Regions from separate parts of the Kluyvera ascorbata genome, predicted to be linked through region 1. Evidence: predicted binding sites of a transcription regulator. Region 1 holds the regulator's gene; the other holds the start of a gene.

Region 1 (5,060 bases):
TATCGTGGGCTGGGAAACCATTCCGGCCTGGGACCACCCTGCTCTGTTTATTCCTGGCGGCAATTCACCGTACGTCACCGAAGCCTACCGCAGCGCGCTGCTGGCTCAATTCCCCCAGGCAAAAGCACACGTCATCGCCGGTGCGGGCCACTGGGTTCACGCCGAAAAACCGGACGCGGTACTGCGGGCTATCCGTCGTTACCTCAGTGAATGATTAAAAATGCATCGACCGCGCGCCAGAATGGCCGTGGTCGTTGGCGTGTGGGTCTCACTGATGTATGATTGCGCGCTGTCTGCACTGGGCACCGCCCGGTAGCTTGTTTCCCCGAAGTCACTCAGAACCATGGCAAAAGAACAAACGGACCGTACGACCTTAGATTTGTTCGCAAATGAGCGTCGGCCGGGAAGACCAAAAACCAATCCGCTTTCGCGTGACGAACAGCTGCGCATTAATAAGCGTAATCAGTTAAAACGCGACAAAGTGCGCGGTCTGAAACGCGTGGAGCTGAAGCTGAATAACGAAGCCGTTGATGCGCTCAACGAGCTGGCGACTGCCCGTGATATGAGCCGTAGCGAACTCATCGAAGAGATGTTGATGAGTCAGTTGGCCCAGCTACACGGACAGGGGAAAGTCTGAAAATCCCCCCAAAACACACTTTCATGTAGCAGAGTGTGCAGTACGGCACGATAGCGGTTTCCGCACGCTTCTCAGTTCTGCTATGATTGCCCTTATCTGTGGGCAATAAGCCACCACCATATCATTAAGTTTCAAGAGGTTATTTTACTCATGGCAATCGTTGGCATCTTTTTCGGTAGCGATACCGGGAACACCGAAAATATCGCAAAAATGATTCAAAAACAGCTTGGTAAAGATGTCGCTGACGTTCACGACATTGCCAAGAGCAGCAAAGAAGATCTGGAAGCATTCGATATTCTGCTGCTGGGTATCCCAACCTGGTACTACGGCGAAGCGCAGTGCGATTGGGACGATTTCTTCCCAACGCTGGAAGAAGTGGACTTCAACGGCAAGCTGGTCGCGCTGTTTGGCTGCGGCGACCAGGAAGACTATGCTGAATATTTCTGTGATGCGCTGGGTACCATTCGCGACATCATTGAACCACGCGGCGCGACCATCGTCGGTCACTGGCCAACGGCAGGTTACCATTTCGAAGCGTCTAAAGGCCTGGCCGATGACGACCACTTTGTTGGTCTGGCCATCGACGAAGACCGTCAGCCTGAGCTGACCGCTGAACGCGTTGAAAAATGGGTTAAGCAGGTTGCAGAAGAGCTGCACCTGGAAGAGATCAAAAACGCCTGATGCAAAACAGTGAGGCGTAGTGATGAAACTACGCCTCATTAATAGGTAAAAGCAATTAAAATAATAGCTACAATTTTTTAACTTTTTAGCGCATACCTGTACAATATCTTCTGATTTAGCGCGGTCTCATCGTAACTTTGTCGGTGAAGCCTCGTTTTTGATAGCTTAGTTTACCCGGCTCTTGCTGTTTTCATTTCAATAGGGTCATTCTATAATGAGACGCATTAATTCGGGTGCATTCTCTGTGATACTTTCGCTGATGGAAGTTGATCGTTTAGCAACAGGACAGATTCCGCATGACTGACAACAATACCGCATTAAAGAAGGCTGGCCTGAAAGTCACACTTCCACGGTTAAAGATTCTGGAAGTCCTTCAGGAACCGGATAACCACCATGTCAGCGCGGAAGACTTATATAAACGCCTGATCGACATGGGTGAAGAGATTGGTTTGGCCACGGTTTACCGCGTACTTAACCAGTTTGATGACGCCGGCATCGTGACTCGTCATAATTTTGAAGGCGGTAAATCCGTTTTCGAACTGACCCAGCAGCATCACCACGATCACCTGATTTGCCTCGACTGCGGCAAAGTGATCGAGTTCAGCGATGATTCCATCGAAGCTCGTCAGCGTGAAATCGCGTCGAAGCATGGTATTCGCTTAACGAACCACAGTCTTTATCTCTACGGTCACTGCGCTGAAGGCGACTGCCGTGAAGATGAACACGCGCATGACGCAGTCGCAAAATAAGCGTACTGCCTCTCGAAAAGCCAGCCTATGCGCTGGTTTTTTTATACTCTGCGTTTTACGACGCCCACAAAAAAACCGCTGCAAGCAGCGGTTTTTTATTATCAGCGTAAGCCTATTTCTGCGGCGTATTGTTGCTGCGAATTTCTTGCCAGATCTTATCGCAGTTTTTTGCTACTGCTTCATCATTGCCCATTTTTCTAGCGTTAATGCATTTCTGGTAGTCGATGACGCGCACGCTTTCCTGGTTCGCGAACTGCTCGTGTGCTTTCTCTTGCTTCAGCACGTTCAGTACGCTTTGACAGGCCTGAATTTTATCCGGGTTGCCTTCTGCGGTGTTAATACAGGCGCTGTAGGCATCCTTCAGCTTGCTATCTTCCTTCGGCGCAGGAGATTGCGCACAGGCGGTTAACCCAGCAGCCATCAGCGCAACAATAATCAGTTTTTTCATACGATGAGCCTCTTAGCGGCGGCAGAGGTCTCCCCCTGCCACGTTAGCATCAGAAAATGGTGAACGGTGCGATAACCATGAATTTCACGTCACGCTCATCCTGGAAGATGTTGCCGTAACCACCGCCCCAGCTTGGGATATCGGAGTGATTGTCATACTGAGTGAAGTGCAGTTTGAACAGCGTACCTTTCGCACGACCATCCTGTACGGTGTATGCTACATCGAGGCTGTAGGCAGACTCTTTAATCTTGTTGTTCTTGTCGTAGTACGCATCCGGGCTCAACTGCCAGGTCGCTGGCTTAGCATCCCATGCGTAAACGTAAGAAGCACCCACTGCCCAACCCGGCAGATCCCAGTTTTTCAGGTCATACATAGTACCGAAGAAGACCGCTTTTTCGCCGTTGGCGTTGAAGTCAGAGCGGTTATCCCACCAGATATCCAGACGACCGTTAGAGGAGGCGTAGGTTGGCGTCATACGCTGCAGGAAGTAACCCTGCTGGCCTTCTGCTTTAACCCAGGTCCCTTCCAGACGGAAGTCGAAGACTTCTTGCAGCTTGTAGCCGAAGGTTAATGCTTGCAGCCATGCGGTGCCGTCATAGATGTCGTTGACGCCGTGATCGCTCACCTTGTCACGGGTACCGTAGAACTGGTAGCTGGTGGTCAGCGGGCCGCCAGGGATATCAAATTTGTAGCTACCTTTGGCGAAGTACTGATCGATATAGCCTTCTGCCTGACCAAATGCGGCTTCCAGCACCAGGTCATTTTTGAAATCGTATTTCGCACCGATGGAGTGCAGGTAATCAACTTTGGTCTTCTTATCGTTCTGATAGAAGTTGTCCATTTCAAGGTGCCAAGGCGCCTTGTAGTTGTTGGTCCACATGTAGGAGAAGCTCAGCGCGCCAGCATCACCGTAGTCGAAATTGGCCCCGGCTTCAGCACCCTGATAGGTACCTGGCATAAAGCTCCAGTGCGGCGCCAGCAGCGTCTGACCGGTTGGCTGGATGTAACCTGCGCGAGCCCATGCTGGCCCTAATTTAAATTTAGCTGCCGCTTTGTACAGGCTGATACCGCTCTTATCGCCGCTGTAATCTTCGCTGTAGCCTTTGTTCTTAGAGGAGAACGCAATTTCGTTCGGGTGACCGCTTTCTGCACTTTCCGCCATTTCAATTGCGGTGAACGCAGCAATATCAATACCGAACATATCGGCAGCATAGCCAGACTGGAAGTCGAGGTTGGCGTTCCAGGTGGAATGAGAAAGGTTGGTTTTGTATTTGTCATTATCGGTGACATCTTTACGGTCACGCTCACGCTGCCAGTAATAGATACCGCCGGTCAGTGTAGAATCATCGATGAAACCTTCTGCTTTTGCTTCCGGGGTCATCATAAAGCCTGACATTGCTGTCACACCGGCGATAGCCAGCGCCAGCGTACTACGTTTGCCACTAAACGTACGCATAGTTATATCCTCTTTGACTTTTAAAAATGCCGCTGCAAAGCAGAAGCAAAAAATAAAAACTTTAAAAAAAATGAACTTCTTAAAAAAGGTGTTTCGCTACACCGATAGACTATTTTTCGCGACGCGAATTATCAATCCTTTTCCTCAACGAGAGTGCAGGATTATGACAAAGCGCACATATTTGGTTTCTGTTTGTAACAGCGTGCGTTATTGAAACATATTCACGTCAGGCCTTGTGGGCTCTGGGTTAAATGTGAATGAGAGCGTTTACATAATGTTTCTGTGATAGAAGAGATCAAAAATGAAGAAGCGCTTAGGCTTAGAAGGTTTGCATTAATTCGCTACGCGAAACTATGAGGGACGTATTTTTTCATCCGAAAGAACACCGTTATTCCAACGAAAGTTTTCGTTAAAAACGAGGCAAAAAAAACGCCGCATGGGCGGCGTTTTTATTATTGGGTGTTAATTACCCCACCCAGGTGTCTCGTAAACCAACGGTACGGTTAAACACCAGCTTCTCAGCCGTGGTGTAGCGGCTGTCCAGGCAGAAGTAACCCTCACGCTCGAACTGGAACGCTTTACCGGCTTCAGCGGCCTGCAGAGACGGCTCAGCGTAGCCCTGCTTGATAACCAGTGACTCTGGGTTCATTACCGACAGGAAGTCTTCTGCGGCACCAGGGTTTGGCACGCTGAAGAGACGGTCGTACAGACGAATTTCAACCGGCAGCGCATGTGCCGCGCTAACCCAGTGAATGACGCCCTTCACTTTACGACCATCTGCTGGGTCTTTGCTCAGGGTATCAGCATCGTAGGTACAGAAGATGGTGGTGATATTGCCTTCAGCATCTTTCTCTACGCGCTCTGCTTTCACCACATAGGCGTTACGCAGACGAACTTCTTTACCCATCACCAGGCGCTTGTACTGCTTGTTGGCTTCTTCACGGAAGTCCGCGCGGTCGATCCAGATCTCAGCGCTAAACGGCACGTCACGGCTACCCATTTCCGGCTTATTCGGATGGTTAGGCATAGAAACCAGCTCGCTTTCGCCCTGCGGGTAGTTTTCGATAACCAGTTTAACCGGGTCGATAA
Region 2 (5,060 bases), 600 kb from region 1:
AGGTCTTCATCCGTGGTGTACGCAAAACGGTCTAACTCATAAACGGGATTGCCCGCATTCCCCGTTGAGTAAATGCTCTTCTGGTGGGTGTCGATATCGAAGTAGCGTGCCTTCTGCGCAATGCCCCAGCCGCTATCAAATTCGTGCTCAAAGCTGTAGCCCACCATCCACTGTCGCTGCTTAAAACCGTTCCATTTATCGCCAGCATAATCGCGCTTATCAGCATAGTTTGAGCGCAGATAAGAGAGCGGCAGCGGGTTCGACGGCGTCAGGCTTGGCGTGTTTTGCGCCAGCGCATCAATAGTCAGCCGGGTTTTATCACTCGGTTGCCAGGTGACGCTCGGCGCAACCAGATAATCCTCGGTGCGGGAGGTGTGCGGCTGATCGTCGCCTTCCGTCGCCTTGCCCAGCAGGCGGTAGCTCCAGTCGCTGTCGGCAATGCGCCCGGTGGAATCGAGGTAGCCCTCTTTCAGATTACGGGTACCGGTATTAAAACCGACTTCGGTACGCGGCGTAGTCTGTGGTTTTTTGCCCTGAATGTTGACCAGCCCGCCCGGCGAACCGTTGCCGTACAGCACGGAAGAAGGCCCTTTCAGAATGTCGACGCTCTCAATCAGCAGCGGATCGATACGCGCTTTGGTATTGCCGGTGACGTTATAAGGCAATTGCAGACCGTTATAGAACTCGTTATCGACGGTAAAACCGCGGATTTTATATTCGCTCATATAGGTGGTACTGCCGCGAGACTCGGTTGATACACCCGGCGCATAGCGCAGGATCTCATTCACCGAGGTGGCATGGCGTTCGCTGATTTCATGCTGGCTGATGGTGTTAATCACCTGCGGGGTTTTACTCTCGGCCACCGCGGATTTGGTGGCGCTGTTGGTCCATGCTGGCAGTTCACTGCTCTCGCCCGACCCGGTGACGACCATCGTGGTTTCATTTTTATCAGCCCAGGCCGACGTGGAAAGCGCAACGGCAATCATCCCTGAAAGCGTACAACGACGAAAAACGGTTTTTTTCATTTTATAGGTGAACTCAAAACGCACAAAGAACGATAATTATTATCATTTGTATTTTTAGTTCAACATAAAAATGCAGACAACAACAAAAAGTGGAAAAAACACGCGGGGGATAAAACGAAGAACGGCCCCTTGCGGGGCCGTTGAGAGACATTATTCGCGGCGAATCAGGCGGAAAACCACCAGCACAACGATGGCACCGACTACGGCAACCAGGAAGCTGTGCAGGTTAAACCCGGTGACGCTGCCGCCGAGGCCAAACGTGGTCGCTAACCAGCCGCCCACAACCGCACCGACTATCCCCAGGATACAGGTGAGGATGAATCCCCCCCCATCGCGCCCCGGCATAATCAGTTTGGCAATAACACCGGCAATCAGACCAAAAATAATCCAGGTAATAATACCCATTTTTCCCACCTCTTCAGTTCCATTAAACAGCCATAAAAGCGCCGACATTCTGCGCCGCTAATACTTCAAGTATAGGTAATTGTTCTTAAAAAACCTGGAAAGGCGATGATATTTTATACGGATAAATACGAATTTTGACGTAAGCACTGTCTTAAGTGCTTTGGTCAGCCTAAAGCTGCGAAGATGTTAAATATTTTCATTTGGGCGCTGAAGTTATAGATTGCTACGCCGATACATAATTAAGCCTCTGCCATTCAGGAGCCATTCCACGTGAGTGAGCACAACACACAGTTTCTAAAGCAAAACCCATTAGCTGTATTAAGTATTCTGCGCGATCTTCAGCAGGCTAACGCCGCGCTGCGCGTCAGCTGGTCGTCCCGACAGTTTATTAGCCGTATTCTTGATGCCAGCCAGCAGCGGCTGGTGATTGATTTTGGCAGTCGGGAGGAAGATAACATTGCGGCCAGAACGGCAAAAAATATCACCATCGTCGCCGAAACCAACGGTGCCAAAATTGAATTCACGGTACCAGCGATGGCGGTCGAGGATTATCAGAACTTGCCGGCTTTCGTGATGCCTACGCCTGCGGCAGTCTGGTTTATCCAGCGTCGGGAGTTTTTCCGCATTCCTGCTCCGCTGCATCCGCCCTATTTCGGCAAAGCCACGTTACCGGATAAAAGCACGCTGCGCTTTCGTCTGTACGATCTTTCGCTCGGCGGTATGGGGGCGTTGCTGGATGCGCCAGCACCGGATGGATTAGTTCCGGGTATGCAACTTAACGAGATTGAGCTGGATATGGCGCAGTGGGGGCGCTTTCGCTTTGATGCGCGGCTGTTGGGAATTAGCGAGCGCAAAGTGGTGGATAGCAAGAACGAAACCATCGTCACGCCGCGCTTAAGCTTCCGTTTTCTGCATATGAATCCGGTGCTTGAGCGCTCGCTCCAGCGCATTATCTTTGCACTGGAGCGTGAAGCGCGCGAACGGGCGAATAACGTCCGCTGATTACATGGCGTCCATCGCTTTCTGAACCTTCCAGATATAACGGGGCGCTTGCGGTGCAGGGTGATTCTTCACGACGTGCTGGAAGAACTCATCCTTATCCATGTCGTTAATTTCGGCAATCGCCTTTTTACGATCCGATGAGAAGGTACGCAGCAGCGCGCCGGCACCGTTAGCATAGGAGACCACCAGCGCATACTGCATCACTTCCGGATCGTTTATCCCAGCAAGCGAACCATGTTCGAGAATGCTCAGATAAGCGGCTCCCATGGAAATATTCCGTTCCGGGTTTTTCAGTTCGCTGGTCGACGGTTGTCCACTCCAGCCCATGTAACGATAAACATCCAGACCAGACGTAGAGGCTTTAAGCTGCATCAGCCCTACCGCGTTTGATTTACTGACAAGCGACGGATTGCCGCCTGACTCCACGGCGATAATCGCCGTCAGCAGACGCGGGCTTACGCCCCATGCCGCACCGGCTTTTTCACTGATTGGCATCCACTGCATTGCGCGCTTCACCGGCACTTCGGGGTTCCAGGGTGGGTTGCGATAATCCGATTGGTGAGAAGAACATCCAGCAAGTAATACAATTAAAAAAGCAAACCATCTCAATTTCACGCATCTATCCTTTTAGCTGAACTTTGCCGCCGTTAATGACAACCATGGGCTCAGGCGGCATGATACTCGTTTCATTCTCTGCAAGGAAATGCCATGTCTCAGTTTCATCTCGTCGCCCCTTCCGGTTATTGCATCAATCAGTCCGCCGCGCAGTGCGGGGTCAAGCGATTAGAAGAGGCCGGGCATCGGGTGAATAACCAGCAGGTTATCACTCGTCGCGACCGCCGTTTTGCCGGAACGGAAGCGGAACGTCTGCACGATATCAACGCGTTGGCATCCCTCAAAGAGAAGAATCAGATAGTGCTGGCAGTACGCGGCGGCTATGGTGCCAGCCGTTTGCTGGATACCATTGACTGGCAGGCACTGGCAGCCCGCCAGCGGCAAGATCCGCTACTTATCTGCGGCCATAGCGACTTCACCGCCATTCAGTCCGGTCTGCTGGCAAAAGGCAACGTGATTACCTTCAGCGGCCCGATGCTGGCCGGAAACTTCGGCGCGGAAACCCTGAATGCGTTTACCGAACAGCACTTCTGGCGCGCCCTGCGTCAACCACGCTATAGCGTTGAGTGGCACGGCGATGGCCCGGTATGCGATGAACAAGGGACGCTGTGGGGCGGCAATCTGGCGATGCTCGTGTCACTGATTGGCACGCCGTGGATGCCGGATATTGAAGGCGGCATTCTGGTGCTGGAGGATATCAACGAACATCCGTTCCGCGTCGAACGCATGCTATTACAGCTGCTTTATGCGGGCATTCTGCCGCGCCAGCGCGCCATTGTATTAGGGAGTTTTACCGGCGCGACGCCGAACGACTACGACGCCGGATATTCCCTTGAGTCGATGTATGAGTACCTCCGTTCACGGCTGTCTATTCCGGTCATCACCGGCCTCGACTTTGGCCATGAACAGCGCACGGTGACGCTGGCGCTTGGCGCACAGGCACAGTTGGCCCACGGCGACGGGCAATCCCGGCTGACGATAACCGGTCATCCTGTATTAGTTGAATAAAAAACAATAATCACCGTTTATTAGTCCAATGTTCGTGCCGCAATTATGGTAACGTTTTGTAACTAGCTTGTACGTTATCGGGGAGTGCGTGAACATTGGACGCCACGGCAGTCATTAGTCTCTTTATTTTGGGTTCGGTCTTAGTAACCTGCAGTATTCTCTTAAGCTCATTTTCTTCCCGTCTCGGTATCCCTATTCTGGTTATCTTTTTAGCCATCGGCATGCTGGCGGGCGTCGACGGCATCGGCGGCATCCCCTTCGATAACTACCCTTTCGCCTATATGGTCAGTAACCTGGCGCTGGCGGTTATCCTGCTTGATGGCGGGATGCGCACCCAGGCGAGCTCCTTTCGCGTCGCTTTAGGCCCGGCGCTGTCGCTGGCAACCGTTGGCGTTCTGATAACCTCCGGGCTCACCGGGATGATGGCGGCCTGGCTGTTTAACCTCAATCTGATGGACGGGCTGCTGATTGGCGCCATCGTCGGCTCCACCGACGCCGCCGCGGTATTTTCGCTGCTTGGCGGTAAAGGCCTTAACGAGCGCGTGGGCTCGACCCTGGAGATTGAGTCCGGCAGCAATGATCCGATGGCGGTGTTTCTGACCATCACGCTTATCGAGATGATCCAGCAGCATGAAACCGGGCTGAGCTGGATGTTCCTCGTGCACATTCTCCAACAGTTTGGACTGGGGATTATTATTGGCATCGGCGGCGGTTACCTGCTGTTGCAGATGATCAACCGCATCTCCCTGCCAGCCGGGCTCTATCCGCTGCTGGCATTGAGCGGCGGGATCATGATTTTTGCCGTCACCACTAAACTCGACGGCAGCGGCATTCTGGCGGTCTACCTGTGCGGTTTCCTGCTCGGCAATCGGCCGATTCGTAACCGCTTTGGCATTCTGCAAAACTTCGATGGCCTGGCCTGGCTGGCGCAGATTGGTATGTTCCTGGTGCTGGGGCTACTGGTAACCCCTTCCGATCTGCTGCCTATTGCCATTCCGGCGCTGC

What was found. The regulator Fur, encoded in region 1, represses iron uptake genes when iron is present. The targets are predictions, from matches to a motif close to ATAATAATGAGAACNACTATCAA.
Region 2: a site for Fur is predicted at 1,055-1,077, ahead of MY052_RS14075 (TonB-dependent siderophore receptor). Genes of this name have one in related genera too.

What each region holds. Positions count from the first base shown of each region.
Region 1 covers NZ_CP096201.1:3,532,224-3,537,283, forward strand. Annotated here, with positions in the region: gene ybfF (esterase) at 1-214, shown strand, start outside; gene ybfE (LexA regulated protein) at 344-637, shown strand; gene fldA (flavodoxin FldA) at 788-1,318, shown strand; gene fur (ferric iron uptake transcriptional regulator) at 1,615-2,067, shown strand; gene MY052_RS16895 (ChiQ/YbfN family lipoprotein) at 2,180-2,515, opposite strand; gene chiP (chitoporin ChiP) at 2,565-3,971, opposite strand; gene glnS (glutamine--tRNA ligase) at 4,438-5,060, opposite strand, start outside.
Region 2 covers NZ_CP096201.1:2,935,673-2,940,732, forward strand. Annotated here, with positions in the region: gene MY052_RS14075 (TonB-dependent siderophore receptor) at 1-1,025, opposite strand, end outside; gene MY052_RS14080 (GlsB/YeaQ/YmgE family stress response membrane protein) at 1,176-1,430, opposite strand; gene ycgR (flagellar brake protein YcgR) at 1,701-2,432, shown strand; gene emtA (membrane-bound lytic murein transglycosylase EmtA) at 2,433-3,047, opposite strand; gene ldcA (muramoyltetrapeptide carboxypeptidase) at 3,141-4,055, shown strand; partial or broken gene MY052_RS14100 (potassium/proton antiporter) at 4,184-5,060, shown strand, end outside.